One region of the Streptosporangium sp. H13245 genome, then DNA from elsewhere that is predicted to be linked to it. Evidence: riboswitches for the same ligand, from Rfam matches in the RefSeq annotation. Region 1 holds a riboswitch; the other holds the start of a gene.
What was found. A riboswitch is a leader RNA that binds a small molecule or an ion and turns the genes downstream of it on or off. The one in region 1 is predicted to bind glycine.
Positions count from the first base shown of each region.

Region 2: it holds a riboswitch for glycine, as region 1 does, so the genes downstream of both, gcvP (aminomethyl-transferring glycine dehydrogenase) here and gcvT (glycine cleavage system aminomethyltransferase GcvT) in region 1, are expected to answer to the same signal.

Region 1 is NZ_JBSZKT010000005.1:84,147-91,574, forward strand. Features, by position in the region: gene ACW9TB_RS12000 (hypothetical protein) at 1-979, opposite strand, end outside; gene ACW9TB_RS12005 (L-serine ammonia-lyase) at 1,461-2,837, opposite strand; gene gcvH (glycine cleavage system protein GcvH) at 2,910-3,299, opposite strand; gene gcvT (glycine cleavage system aminomethyltransferase GcvT) at 3,296-4,387, opposite strand; glycine riboswitch at 4,421-4,515, opposite strand; glycine riboswitch at 4,516-4,614, opposite strand; gene ACW9TB_RS12020 (gamma-glutamyl-gamma-aminobutyrate hydrolase family protein) at 4,858-5,553, opposite strand; gene ACW9TB_RS12025 (3-oxoacyl-ACP reductase) at 5,708-6,472, opposite strand; gene ACW9TB_RS12030 (aldehyde dehydrogenase family protein) at 6,478-7,428, opposite strand, start outside.
Region 2 is NZ_JBSZKT010000030.1:61,573-69,000, forward strand. Features, by position in the region: gene ACW9TB_RS30135 (hypothetical protein) at 1-126, shown strand, start outside; gene ACW9TB_RS30140 (hypothetical protein) at 204-986, opposite strand; gene gcvP (aminomethyl-transferring glycine dehydrogenase) at 1,102-3,957, opposite strand; glycine riboswitch at 4,143-4,235, opposite strand; gene ACW9TB_RS30150 (MerR family transcriptional regulator) at 4,251-4,871, opposite strand; gene ACW9TB_RS30155 (bifunctional nuclease family protein) at 5,016-5,486, opposite strand; gene ftsR (transcriptional regulator FtsR) at 5,566-6,216, opposite strand; gene ACW9TB_RS30165 (FHA domain-containing protein) at 6,243-6,755, opposite strand; gene ACW9TB_RS30170 (sugar phosphate nucleotidyltransferase) at 7,009-7,428, opposite strand, start outside.

The sequences.
Region 1 (7,428 bases):
CCCGGAGGAAGTCGAACGGCTGGGCCATGATCGCCTGGGTGGCGAAGGTGCCCGCGAGCGCGTCCCGCTCCGCCCAGCTGCCCTTGACCTTGTTCAGCGGGGACTTGGCGTCCCAGATGTAGACGGGCGGTGCCGCGCGCTGTCCCAGCGGCTCGACGGGGCACAGGGCCGCCTCGGGGCCGGGCGGGTGGATTCTGGCGCAGTCGGCGAAGGTCATCGTCCGCGCCCAGAGGAAGGTGTTTCCCCTGGTGATCCCGAAGGTCCCGTGCTCTGCCCTGAACCAGGCCGCGTACGAGCCCAGGCCGATCGCGGCGGCCAGCGTCGCGGCGACGACCGCCCGCCACCCGGCCCTGCGGATCACCATGCAGACCAGTGCCACGGCGATCAGCGGCAGCCCGATCGTGCGGGTGACGGTCGCCGCGGCCAGCAGCGCTCCGGCCAGCGCCGCGACCCACACCGCGGGGCGCCGCCGCCACAGCAGCAGCGTGACCGCCAGCACCGCCAGGAACTGGAAGAGCAGGTCCGCCATGACGAGGTGTTCGAGCTGGATCTGGTAGGCGTCCAGCAGCACCGGCAGCGCGGCGAGCGTCGCGCCCCACCCCGGCAGCCCGCCCAGCCTGCGCAGCAGCAGGTAGACGCAGACGGCCACGACCAGTCCGAGCAGGTGCTGCACCGCGACGACCGCGGGGACGCTGGACAGCGGCTTGAGAATCCACAGGAACAGCGCGTAGCCCGCGGGACGGGACTCCAGGGGGCGGGGATCGAGTCCCGCGTTCAGGTAGACGAAGGAGTCGGCCCAGAACCACAGGGCGGGCCGGTAGCCGAGCATGGCGAGGACCCGCAGGCCGCCGCCCGCCAGCAGGGCGGTGATGAAGAGCCAGTGCGACCCGAGGAAGCGGAGCGTCCGCAGGGGGAGGGAGGGTTTCGCGGGGCGCTGGGAGCGATGGGAACGGCTTGCCGGGTGTGTTCCCGTTACCACCGCGACCTCCCGAATCCCGCGCACATGGCCACCCAGCATAGGCGCGGGAGCGGAGGAGCCTGCACGTGATGCGAAATTTGATAGCGATCGGGTTATATGTCCCGAAGGGCCTTCCGGTCCCGCCTCCCGCATGCTTTCCAGGGACTCCTCGGGCCCCTCGGGCTCTTCGTCCGGCTCCCGGCGTTCGTCCCGGGGAGCGGAAGCCGCCCTGTAGACCCGCCGCGATCCGGGACCGCTCGCACCCGGCGACGTTCAAGATCCGTCACGACCCGGGACCCGCTCGGCATTCGATGACGTTCGTTCCGGGCCCGAAGACCCGTTCGGCACCGATGGCGTTCGTCCCAGGTCTGAAAACCCGTCGCGATCCGGGACCGCTCGGCACTCTTCCGGGTCCGAAGACCCATCGCGGTTCAGGGTCCGCTCAACACGTCGATGACGTTCGTCCCAGGTCCGAAGACCCGGTCCACGACCCGGGGCCCGTTCAGCACTCGATGACGTTCACCGCGAGCCCTCCCCGGCTGGTCTCCTTGTACTTGTCGAGCATGTCGCGGCCGGTGTCGCGCATCGTCTTGATGGCCTTGTCCAGCGAGACGAAGTGGCGGCCGTCGCCGCGCATCGCGATCCTGGCGGCGGCGATGGCCTTGATCGAGGCGACCGCGTTGCGCTCGATGCACGGGATCTGCACCAGGCCGCCGATCGGGTCGCAGGTCAGCCCCAGGTTGTGCTCGATGCCGATCTCGGCGGCGTTCTCGACCTGCTCGGGGGTGCCGCCCATCACCTCGGTGAGCCCGGCGGCGGCCATCGAGCAGGCCGAGCCGACCTCGCCCTGGCAGCCGACCTCGGCGCCGGAGATGGAGGCGTTCTCCTTGAACAGCACGCCGATCGCCCCCGCGGTCAGCAGGAAGCGGATCACGCCCTCGTCGTCGGAGTCCTTCGTGAAGCGGTCGTAGTAGGTGAGCACGGCCGGGATGATGCCCGCGGCGCCGTTGGTGGGCGCGGTGACGATCCGGCCACCGGCGGCGTTCTCCTCGTTGACCGCGAGGGCGAACAGCGAGACCCAGTCCATCGTCTGCAGCGAGTCCTTCTCCGGCGACTCGCTGCGCAGCTGCCGGTGGAGCTGGTGGGCGCGGCGGCGGACCTTCAGGCCGCCGGGCAGTACGCCCTCCTTGCCGATGCCGCGCCGTACGCACTCGCTCATCACCCGCCACAGGACGAGCAGCTGGGCGCGGATCTCGGCCTCGGTGCGGCCGAACGCCCGCTCGTTCTCCAGCATCAGCCCGGAGATCGACAGCCCGGTCTCCGCGCACTGGGCGAGCAGCTCCGCGGCCGTGGTGAAGGGGTACGGCAGGACGGTGTCGTCGGGTTTGATCCGGTCGGCGCCGGTGGCGTTCTCGTCGACGACGAAGCCGCCGCCCACCGAGTAGTAGACCTTCTCGCGGATCGTCTCGCCGGACTCGGACAGCGCGGTGAAGCGCATGCCGTTGGGGTGGCCGGGGAGTGAGATCTTGCGTTCGAAGACGAGGTCCTCGCCGATGACGAAGGGGATCTCGTGGGAGCCGTACAGGGAGATGGTGCCGGACTCGCGCATGGCGGCGAGCCGCGCGTCGACCGTGTCGACGTCGACCAGCTCGGGCTTCTCGCCGGACAGGCCGAGCAGCACGGCCTTGTCGCTGCCGTGGCCCTTGCCGGTCAGGCCCAGCGAGCCGTACAGGATGGCGCTCACCCGGGCGGTCTTCTCCAGGAGCCCGTCCTGGTGGAGGCCGCGGGCGAACTTGTGGGCGGCGGCCATCGGGCCGCCGGTGTGCGAGCTGGACGGGCCGATTCCGATCTTGAAGAGATCGAAGACGCTGATCGTCATCTGAATCCTTCCAGCGTGGACGGCCACGCGCGCCCGGGGACGCGCGTGACCGTGACGCGAGGGGGGAGAGGCTTAGGACTCACCCGAGGTGAGCGCGGCGTACTCCTCCGGCGACAGCAGGTCGTCGGCGGAGCCCTCAAGACGTACGCGGAACAGCCAGCCGTCGCCGTAGGAGTCGCTGTTGACCAGCGAGGGGTCGTCCACGACGGCCTGGTTGACCTCGACGATCTCGCCGGAGACCGGGGCGAAGATGTCGCTCACCGACTTGGTCGACTCGACCTCGCCGACGGCGTCACCGGAGGCGACCGTCGAGCCGACCTCGGGGACCTGCACGAAGACCACGTCGCCCAGCGCTTCGGCGGCGTAGGCGGTGATGCCCACGGTGAGGGTCAGGCCGTCATCGATGCCGGAGATCCACTCGTGTTCCTTGGTGTAGTGCAGTTCCTCGGGAATGCTGCTCATTTTTTCCTCCTGTAGAAGGGCAGTGCGACGACCTCGACCGGCTCGTGGCTGCCCCTGATGTCGACGGCCAGTCCTGACGACAGGCCGTTGTCCACGTAGGCCATCGCGATGGGCCTGCCCAGTGACTGGGAGGGTGCCCCGCTGGTGACCTCGCCGACGACGGCGCCGTCACCGGCGACCACCACCGGATACCCGTGCCGGGGCACCCTGCGGCCGGTCGCGATCAGGCCGACCAGGCGGCGGGACGGCGGGACGTCCCTGCGCGATTCGAGGGCGGCCCGGCCGACGAAGTCGCCCGGCTTGTCAAACCTCACCACACGGCCCAGCCCGGCGTCGAACGGAGTCAGCCCGGCCGACAGCTCGTTGCCGTACAGCGGCATCCCGGCCTCCAGCCGGAGGGTGTCGCGGGCGGACAGGCCCGCGGGGATCAGGCCGTGCGGGGCGCCCGCCTCGGTGAGGGCGGCCCAGACCGGCTCGGCGTCCCCGGCCGCGACGAACAGCTCGAAACCGTCCTCGCCGGTGTATCCCGTACGGGCGACGAGGGCCTCGTGGCCCGCGACGACGGCGGGCAGTCCGGCGTAGTACTTGAGCCCGTCGAGGTCGGCGTCGGTGAGCGAGCCCAGGATCTCCGCGGAGCGCGGGCCCTGGACCGCGACCAGCGCGTACCGCTCGGAGCGGTCGTCCACCGCGGCGTCGAAGCCCTTGGCGCGGCCGGTCAGCTCGGCGGCCACCCTCGGGTAGTTGGAGGCGTTGGCGACGACCATGAACTCGGCGGGGGCGAGCCGGTAGACGATCAGGTCGTCCAGCACGCCGCCCTCGGCGTCGACGATCATCGTGTAGCGGGCGCGGCCGGGCTCCAGCGCGGAGAGGTGGCCGACCAGCGCGTAGTCGAGGGCTTCGGCGGCCTGCGGCCCCGTCACGAAGATCTCCCCCATGTGGGAGAGGTCGAACAGGCCGGCCGCCTGGCGGACCGCGTTGTGCTCGGCCGACTCGCTGCCGTAGCGGAGCGGCATCAGCCAGCCCGCGAAGTCGGTCAGCGTCGCGCCGAGGGACTCGTGCACGCCGCGCAGCGGCGTAGGTCGGGACATGTGCGCACCTCAGACAAGGGACAGATGAGAGCATCCTCCCCCTCTGTCGTGGGTGCCTGAGAGTTTCATCCGGGTTTTACCGGACTTTCACCTTCGGCGAGGTCGTGGGACCTGCTTTCCAGAGGGCACCTACCCGCACGGTCCTTTGCCTTGAGAGGTTCGCGGGGAGGGCTTGCTCCTTCAGGGGTCCTGGCCTGGGTGTCAGGACGCTCTCCCGCACGGGATTCATCGGTGTCACCGGCCAGCCTAACCGCCCGCACCGGCCGAGCGAAATCCCCTCGCGGCCCTGATCCGTCCGTTCGTACCGGGCGAGCGAGATCCCTTCGCGGTCCCGATCCGTCCGTCCGCACCGGGCGGGCGAGATCCTCCCGTGGCCCTGACCCATCTGCCCGTACCGGGTGGGCGAGATCCCCTCGCGGCCCCGATCCGTCCGTTCGTACAGGCCGAGCGAAATCCCCTCGCGGTCCCGGTCAGGGGGTGGCGTGCCGGACCAGTGCCTCGAACAGAGCGGACTCGCCGTCGGTCTCGGGGTGCCACTGGACGGCGACGGCGAACGGGTGGTCGTCCACCTCCACGGCCTCGATCGTGCCGTCCTCGGCGTGGGCGGTCACGGTGAGGCCCTCGGCAGGCCGGTCGATGGCCTGGTGGTGGTAGTGGGCCACGTCCACGGTCTCGGTCCCGAAGATCTTCGAGGTCCGGCTGCCGGGGGCGAGCCACACCGGCATCCTGCCGTAGTGGCCGGGGGCCGGGGCGTGCCCGGGGTGACCGACCACGTCGGGCAGGTGCTGGTGGAGGGTGCCGCCCAGCGAGACGTTCAGGACCTGCATGCCCCTGCAGATCCCCAGGAAGGGCAGGCCCCGCTCCAGCGCCGCCCTGACCAGCCCCAGCTCGGCGTCGTCGCGGAACGGCCGGACGTAGCCGGTCCGCTCGTGCGGCTCCTGCCCGTACCGCTCCGGGCCGACGTCCCCGCCACCGGCCAGGATCAGCCCGTCCAGGCGCCCCGCCAGCGCCGCGGGGTCACCCGCCGGAGGCAGGATCACCGGCTGCCCGCCCGCGCGGGCCACGTGGTCGACGTAGTCGTACGGCAGGAGCGCGGTGGTCGTCTCCCAGACGGTGAACCGCGCGGGCTCGACGTAGCAGGTGATGCCGATGACGGGACGGGACATGATCTCCTGTCTTGTTCTTGCTTCTCGACGTCAGGGCTGGTCAGGGGGGTCCGTGCCCCCTCTCCGCACGCTACCGGCCATGGCGGGGCGACCCGCGGCGAGGCCGGGGGACACGCCGGGGTCGCCCGCGGGGGAGGGGGGCGCGCGGAAAGGGCTACAGCGGGGTGACGTACGCGCCGGAGATGCCGCCGTCCACCAGGAACTCGGAGCCGGTGATGAAGCTGGCGTCGTCCGAGGCGAGGAACGCCACCGCGGCGGCGATCTCGGACGCCTCGGCGAAGCGGCCCACCGGGATGTGGACCAGGCGGCGCTGCGCCCGCTCGGGGTCCTTGGCGAACAGCTCCCGCAGCAGCGGCGTGTTCACCGGCCCCGGGCACAGGGCGTTCACCCGGATGCCCTCGCGGGCGAACTGCACGCCCAGCTCGCGGGACATGGCCAGCACCCCACCCTTGGAGGCGGTGTAGGAGATCTGGCTGGTCGCCGACCCCATCACGGCCACGAACGACGCGGTGTTGATGATCGACCCCTTGCCCTGCCGCCGCATGTACGGGATGGCGTGCTTGCAGCACAGGTAGACGGAGGTGAGGTTGACCTCCTGGACCCGGCGCCAGGCGTCGATGCCGGTCTCCAGGATCGAGTCGTCGTCCGGCGGCGAGATGCCCGCGTTGTTGAACGCGATGTCCACGCTGCCGTAGGTGTCGAACGCGGTCCGGAACACGCGGGCGACGTCCTCCTCGCTGGTCACGTCGGCCCGCACGAACAGCCCGCCGACCTCGTCGGCGGCCTTGGCGCCGGTCGTCTCGTCCAGGTCCACGCACACGACGCGGGCGCCCTCCTCGGCGAACCGGCGCGCGGTGGCCAGGCCGATCCCGCTTCCGGCGCCGGTGATGACGGCGACCCGGTCCTGCAAACGCAGCATCGCTACTACTCCTCGGAAATGAAGACGTTCTTGGTCTCGGTGAACGCTGACAGGGCGTCGGGGCCCAGCTCGCGGCCAAGGCCCGACTGTTTGAAACCGCCGAACGGGGTCCAGTAGCGGACGCTCGAATGCGAGTTGACGCTGAGGTTGCCCGCCTCGACCGCCCTGGCCACCCGGAGCGCCCGGCCGACGTCGCGGGTCCAGATGGACCCGCTCAGGCCGTACGGGGTGTCGTTGGCGATCCGCACGGCGTCCGCCTCGTCGTCGAACGGCACCACCGACACCACCGGCCCGAAGATCTCCTCGGTGAACGCCCGGTCGTCCGCGGACCGGGGCGTCAGGACCGTCGGCGGGAACCAGAACCCCGGCCCCGGCGGGCAGGTGCCCCGCAGGTGGGGCGGCTCGGTGACGAAGGAGGCCACCCGTTCCCGGTGCTCGGCGCTGATCAGCGGGCCCATCTCGGTGGCCTCGTCGCGGGGGTCGCCGACCCTGACGTCCAGCACCGCCTCCCCGAACCTGGCCAGGAACTCGTCGTGCACCGAGCGCTCGACCAGGATCCGGGAGCGCGCGCAGCAGTCCTGGCCCGCGTTGTCGAACACCGCGTACGGCGCGGTCGCCGCGGCCTTCTCCAGGTCGGCGTCGGCGAAGACCACGTTGGCGCTCTTGCCGCCCAGCTCCAGGGTGAGCCGCTTGACCTGCCCGGCGCACGTGGCGGCGATCTCCTTGCCGACCTCGGTCGAGCCGGTGAACACGATCTTCGCTACGCCGGGGTGCTCGACCAGCCGGGCGCCCGCCACCTCCCCGGCCCCGGGCAGGACCTGGAACACCCCCTCGGGCAGACCGGCGGCCAGGGCCAGCTCGGCCACCCGCAGGGCGGTGAGCGGCGTCCACTCGGCGGGCTTGACGATCACGGTGTTGCCCGCGGCCAGCGCCGGGGCCAGCCCCCAGGTCATGAT
Region 2 (7,428 bases), on a different contig from region 1:
ATCGGGATCCCGCTGACCGCCATCGCCGTGCAGAACGCCGGCACCGCCGGGCTGCTGCTGGCCTGGGGCGGGATCGTCGCGATCAACTTCGCCCACGCCCTGAGCCGCTGGCGGGAGCGCGACTGACCCCCGCGGGACCCCTCGGAGGCCCCGGCCCCTCAGAGGCCCCGGCCCCTCAGAGGTCCCGGCCAGGAGTCCCGGCCTCAGAGGTCCCGGTCGAGGCGCAGGCGGACCTCACCGGCGAGATCCTCGTCGGCGCTTTCCAGACCGTAGCGCCACACGCGCTCGGCGTCCTCGTCGCGCCCCCTGAGCGGCAGCGTGCGGGCCAGGAGCTCGATCGCCAGCGCGCCGGTCTCGACGTCGCCGCCCTCCTCGATCGCGCCGGAGAACTCGGCGCAGGCCAGCTCCAGATGGGCGATGCCGAGCATCACCCGCAGTCTCGGCACCTCGGCCGCGTCGGGCACCGAGAGCGCCTCCAGGAGCACCTGGGCGGCCTCCCCCGGCTCCCCCTCCTCAAGGAACGCCTCCGCCAGCCGCTGAGCGGCACGGGGAGCGATCTCCGGGTCGGCGGTGGCCAGCGCGTCACGCAGCGACCGCTCGGCCTCCTCCTCGCCCGTGGCGAGCCTGGCGAGGGCCATGTGCGCCAGCGGGACGTAGGCGAGATGGCCGACGCCCAGCGCGGCCTGCCAGGCGGCGCGGGCCTGGTCGGCCAGGCCCTCCCGCTCGAAGCTCGCCGCGAGCAGGCAGGCGGCCTGGGCGGCGAACTCCGGGTGCCCGGTCGCCAGCGCGGTGCGCGCGGCCGAGCGGGAGCCCGGAACGTCCCCGCCCTGCTCCAGCACCACCGCGAGACCCACCGCCGCCTGGGCCCGGTCGGGCTCGGCGGGATCGGCGACCAGCTCGGCGAAGATCGTGGCGGCGCCGTCGAGATCGCCGGACTCGGCCAGTCTTCGCGCGGTGTCCAAGGGACGGGTGTCCACCTCAGGCATGCGGGATCCTTCCGGATACGGAGACGCCCCGAGCCTAACGACTCGGGGCGCCCTCCGTCCTGTCGCATTCCCGGCGAATATCGCGCTCGGCGCGGGGTTTCCGCCCTCGCGGAGGTCAGTCCTCGTACGCCTCAAGGGGAGGGCAGGAGCAGACCAGGTTGCGGTCACCGTAGGCCTGGTCGATGCGGCGGACCGGCGACCAGTACTTGCCCTCGCGCACCGACGGCAGCGGGTAGGCCGCCTCGGTGCGGCCGTAGGGGTGGCCCCACTCGTCGGCGACGAGGCTGTCGGCCGTGTGCGGGGCGTTGCGCAGCGGGTTGTCGGTCCTGTCGTACGCGCCGGAGGCGACCTTCGCGATCTCCTCGCGGATCGCGATCATCGCCTCGCAGAACCGGTCGAGCTCGGCCAGGTCCTCGCTCTCGGTCGGCTCGATCATCAGCGTGCCGGCCACCGGGAAGGACATGGTCGGGGCGTGGAAGCCGTAGTCGATGAGGCGCTTGGCCACGTCGTCGACCGTCACCCCGGTCTCCTTGGTGATCTGGCGCAAATCGACGATGCACTCGTGGGCGACGAGGCCGCCGCGGCCGGTGTAGAGGACCGGGTAGTGGGGGCTGAGCCTGCGGGCCAGGTAGTTGGCCGACAGGATGGCCTGCTCGGTGGCCGCCTTCAGGCCGTCGGCGCCCATCATCCGGATGTAGGCCCAGGAGATGGGCAGGATGCCCGCCGAGCCGTACGGGGCGGCCGAGACCGGGCCCACCGGGCCGCCCTCGCGCAGCGGGTGGCCGGGCAGGTATCCGGCCAGGTGCGCGCGGACCGCGACCGGGCCGACGCCGGGGCCGCCGCCGCCGTGCGGGATGCAGAAGGTCTTGTGCAGGTTGAGGTGGGAGACGTCCGCCCCGAACTCCCCCGGCCTGGCCAGGCCGACCAGCGCGTTGAGGTTGGCGCCGTCGACGTAGACCTGGCCACCGGCCTCGTGCACCAGCTCGCAGATCCGGACGATCGTCTCCTCGTACACGCCGTGCGTGGACGGGTAGGTCACCATGATCGCGGCAAGCTGCTCGCGGTGCTTGCCGATCTTCGCGACGAGGTCGTCGAGGTCGACGTTGCCCTCGTCGTCGCAGGCGACCACGGCCACGCGCATGCCCGCCATGACGGCGCTCGCGGCGTTGGTGCCGTGCGCGGACGAGGGGATCAGGCAGACGTCGCGGCCCGACTCGCCGCGCGCGGTGTGGTAGGCGCGGATCGCCAGGAGCCCGGCGAACTCGCCCTGGGAACCCGCGTTCGGCTGGAGCGACACGGCGTCGTAGCCGGTGACCTCGGCCAGCCAGTGCTCCAGCTCCCCGATCAGCTCGAGGTAGCCCGCGGCCTGGTCCTCGGGCGCGTAGGGGTGCAGCCCGGCGAACTCCGGCCAGGTGATCGGCTCCATCTCGGTGGTCGCGTTGAGCTTCATGGTGCAGGAGCCCAGCGGGATCATCGACCGGTCGAGCGCGATGTCCTTGTCCTGGAGCCTGCGCAGGTAGCGCAGCATGGCCGTCTCTGAGCGGTGGCTGTGGAAGACCGGGTGGGTCAGGTAGTCGCCGGTCCGCGCCAGCGTGGCGGGCAGCGCGTCGTGCGCGGCGGCGTCCAGGTCGGCCAGCACGGTGCCGCTGATCTCGAAGGCGGCCAGGACCTGCTCCAGGTGGAGGGGCTCGGTCCTCTCGTCGCAGGTGACGCCCACGTGGTCGGCGTCGACCAGGCGCAGGTTGACCCCGTTGTCGCGGGCCGCGGCGACGACCCCCTCGGCGCGGCCGGGCACCCTGGCGAGCACGGTGTCGAAGAAGGTGTCGTGCACGACCTCGACACCCCCCTGGCGCAGGGCCTCGGCGAGCACGACGGCGTGCCGGTGGGTGCGCCTGCCGATCCTGCGCAGCCCCTCGGGGCCGTGGTAGACGGCGTACATGCCGGCGATCACGGCGAGCAGCACCTGCGCGGTGCAGATGTTGCTGGTGGCCTTCTCGCGGCGGATGTGCTGCTCGCGGGTCTGCAGCGCGAGCCGGTACGCGGGACGCTTGTCGGCGTCCTGGGAGACGCCCACCAGGCGGCCCGGCAGCTGGCGCTGGAGGCCGTCGCGGACCGCCATGTAGGCCGCGTGGGGGCCGCCGAACCCGAGGGGGACGCCGAAGCGCTGCGAGGAGCCGACCGCGATGTCGGCACCGAGCTCGCCGGGCGCGGCCAGGAGGGTGAGGGCCAGCAGGTCGGCCGCGGCGACCACCTGGGCGCCGCGCGCGTGGGCGGCGTCGGCGACGGCGCGGAAGTCGCGGACCCTGCCGCTGGCGCCGGGGTACTGCACGAGCACCCCGAAGCACTCGGGAAGCTCGGCGGTGAAGTCGCTCTCGACCAGCTCGATGCCGAGCGGCTCGGCGCGGGTGCGCAGCACCGCCTTGGTCTGCGGCAGCGCGTCGGCGTCGACCACGAACACCTTCGAGGGGCCGCGGCCCGCGCGGCGGGCCAGGGTCATCGCCTCGGCGGCGGCGGTGGCCTCGTCCAGCAGGGAGGCCCCGGCGACGTCGAGCGCGGTCAGGTCGGAGACGACGGTCTGGAAGTTGATCAGGGCCTCCAGGCGGCCCTGGGAGATCTCCGGCTGGTAGGGCGTGTACGCGGTGTACCAGCCCGGGTTCTCCAGGAGGTTGCGGCGGATGACGCCCGGGGTGATCGTGTCGTGGTAGCCCAGGCCGATCATCGAGGTGAGCACGGTGTTGCGCCCGGCGAGGACCCGCAGCTCCGCGAGGGCCTCGGACTCCCCGGCCGCCGGGGGCAGGCTCAGCCTGGCCGAGGAGCGGATCGCCTCGGGCACGGCCACCGCGACCAGGTCGGCGACGGAGGCGAATCCGACCGCCTCCAGCATGCGGGTCTGGGCGGCGTCGTCCGGCCCTATGTGGCGGGTCGCGAACGGCGGGGAGCTGAGCTCGCTGAGCGATGACAGGTCGGTCATTGGTGAAGCCTCCCGGGACGGGGTGGAGACCGGCGCTGGGCGCGGGCGTATGCCTGGTCTCCCCCTCTGTCATCACGACCGTCGTTCGCGGGTCGTGACCTGAGAGCTTCACCTGCCCCATTTTCCGGGAGGCTTGCACCGTCGGTGAGTCGCGCCTGGCGAGCGCGCCTGCTTTCCAGAGTTGCCTCGTCCGTGCGGTACCGGGTGCCTGAGAGATTCCGGGGAGGTTGCTCCTTCGGCGCCCCGATCTTGGTCGGGGTCTCTCCCGCACAGGGTCAGTGGCAGGTCCGAGTTTACCCGGTTCGTCGTGCTCTGCGACGGCGGGCCAGCTCATCGGCCTGATGATCGCCTAAAGGGCCCTCGCCCGACTCCGCACGTTCGCCGGGCAGATCCGCGAGGGAGCCCTCCACCTCCTGCCACACCCGTCCCAGTGCTATGCCGAAGACTCCCTGACCGCCCTGGAGGAGGTCGATGACCTCGTCGGGCGAGGTGCACTCGTAGACGCTCACCCCGTCGCTCATCAGGGTGATCCCGGCCAGGTCGTTGACCCCCCTGTCGCGCAGGTGCTGCACGGCGATGCGGATCTGCTGGAGGGAGACGCCGGTGTCGAGGAGCCGCTTGACGACCTTGAGGACCAGGATGTCGCGAAAACCGTACAGCCGCTGGGTGCCGGAGCCGTGGGCGGCGCGCACGGTGGGCTCGACCAGGCCGGTGCGCGCCCAGTAGTCGAGTTGCCGGTAGGTGATGCCGGCCGCCGAACAGGCCGTCGGGCCCCGGTAGCCGATGTCGGCGGGCACTTTCACCGGTTGCCCGTCGAACAGCAGACCCTCTTCACCCGCGCGCTGACGTGCCGACTGGCGCCGTTCCGGGTCATCCTGATCGGCGTTTCTACCCTCGCCGCTGCTGACCGCCACGCGGACCTCCGGCTTTCTCTCATCCCACGGCCTGATCTGGGGGTTTACGCACGACCGCGGGTTTCACTTGCACCGTAGGACTGGGGCCAAGTCCAGTCAACGACCCCACCCGGCGCGTCGTGAAGCGTAAATGCACCGAAATTCCTACCCCGCGCGGCCGAAGTCCTCGGGCGTGATCGTGTCAAGGAACTCCCTGAACTTCTCCACCTCGTCCTCCTGGTCGTCGGGGATGATCACCCCCGCCTCCCGGACCACGTCCTCACTCGCGAAGATACGTGCGCCGGTACGAAGTGCCAAGGCGATCGAGTCCGAGGGACGCGCGCTCACCTCCACCCCGTTGGAGAACACGAGATCGGCGAAGAAGATGCCGTCGCGCAGGGCGACGATGTTGACCGTGCTCAGCCGGACCCCGAGCCCTTCGAGCACGTCGCGGAACAGGTCATGGGTGAGCGGCCGGGGCGGTGGCTCCTCGGCCTGGGCCATGGCGATCGCCGTGGCCTCCGTCATGCCGATCCAGATAGGTAGATAACGCTCCCCATGTGTCTCTTTCAGCAAGACGATCGGCTGGTTGGAGGGCATCTCAACTCGAACGCCCACGACCTCCATCTGCAACACGGGCTGCTCCGTCTTCGCTGGATTCCGACCGGTTTGTTCAACGTAACACTCGTGAGGGTACGAGTGCCTGGTCAGGTTCTCACCGGCCCAGGGCCCCACGAACGCCGGAACGCAGCAGCGAGGCGTGCAATTCCAGCAGCAGGCCGGAAATCTCCCTCGCCGTCTCGTCGGCCTGGTCGATGGCGCCCGGCCCCCGGCGGCGCAGCAGCGGGGCGACGGCCTGCTCCACCAGGCCCGCCTCGCGCTCGGCGGCGGCCTTGACCGCCCGCAGATGGCGGGCGCGCAGGCCGAAGGCGGCCAGGGCCCCGACGCTGCGGGCCACGGCCAGCGCCTCGGCGTCGTAGTAGCGGGCCACGGCGGCGAGCAGGCCGTAGTCCTCAAGCTCGGCGAGGGTCTCCTCGTCCAGCTCGGCGGCGGCGATCAGCTCCTCGCGGGTGAGCCGGATCTCGGGGGGCGCGTCGTCGGGGACGGCGCGCGGCCGGGCGGCCGGGCGCTCCTCGCGGTCGGCCGCCGCCAGATGGTCCTTGATCACCCTCAGCGGCAGGTAGCGGTCACGCTGCTCGCTGAGGATGTAGCGCAGCCGCTCGACGTCGGCGTAGCTGAACTTGCGGTAGCCGGAGGGACTGCGCTCCGGCTCGATCAACCCCTCGCCCTCCAGGAAACGAATCTTGGAGATGCTGACGTCGGGGAACTCGCCCTGCAGGAGAGCGAGCACCTCCCCGATGCTCATGTGCGCACGAGCGGCCTGCGAGCTCATCATCCTCCAGCGGCGCCGCGGGTGAGGAAGACGAGGCGGAACTTGCCGATCTGCACCTCGTCCCCGCCGTACAGCGGGACCTCCTCGATGCGCTCGCGGTTCACGTACGTGCCGTTCAGGCTGCCGATGTCGCGGACGGTGAAGACCCCGCCGCCGCGCCGGTAGAACTCCACGTGGCGGCGCGAGACCGTGATGTCGTCGAGGAAGATGTCGCTCTCGGGATGGCGGCCCACGGTGGTGAGGTCGCTGTCGAGCAGGAACCTGCTGCCGGCGTTGGGACCGCGCATCGCGACCAGCAGCGCGGTGCCCGGGGGCAACTGCTCGACGGCCTGCCGTTCGGCGAGAAGCGTCTCACCTGTCTCCGCCTCGTAGGCCTCGATCCCGGAGAGGGAGATCGTCGATGTGCTGTCTCCGGGGGTCTCGGCTTTGGTAAGCGGCGACCCGCATCGTGAACAGAAACGGGCATCCTCAGGATTGGCATGACCGCACTGCGTGCAGTAGACGCTCGGCATCGATCGGCTCGGCCTCCTACCGCGAAGACGCGGCAACGGTGCTCAGTGATGCGCGCCTCGCTTCTTCGCTTCTCAAGTGTTTTCTCGGACTGCGAATGCCGCAACATACAGTGATGAGGCGCGAAGGTCAAGGCTGACGCTGAACCGCGGGTACGGTCGGTGACAAAGTTACAGTGGGGCACTGTCCCCGGTCCATGGCGCCGCGCTGTGTTTGTCGCATCGACTCGCCCCGGACGCCTCTACGGAGGCCGTCTCAGCCGCCCGCGGCCTCCTCGACCACCCGCGCCCAGTGCTCGATCAGGGTCTGCGCGGAGTCGACGTCGAACCCCTCGGCCCACAGGTGGGTGACCGCCTCCGTCGGGTCGGGCAGCACCAGGGCCCAGCTGCCGTCCTCTGCGACGACCCGGACCCCGTCGGTGGTGTCGATGCGGTAGTGCTCGGCGGCCTCGATGACCGAGCGCATCACCGCGCCCTTGGCCGCCCACGGGGTCGGCACGGTCCGGCGCAGCAGCTTGGCCTCGGGGATCCTGGCGTCGATCTGGCTGAGCGAGAGCCGGGTCCTGGCGACCAGGCCCAGCAGGCGCAGGAACACCGCCAGGCCGTCCACCGTGGGCCCGAACTCGGGCACGATGAAACCGCCGCGCCCGTCGGCCGCGAAGATCATCTCTGGCCC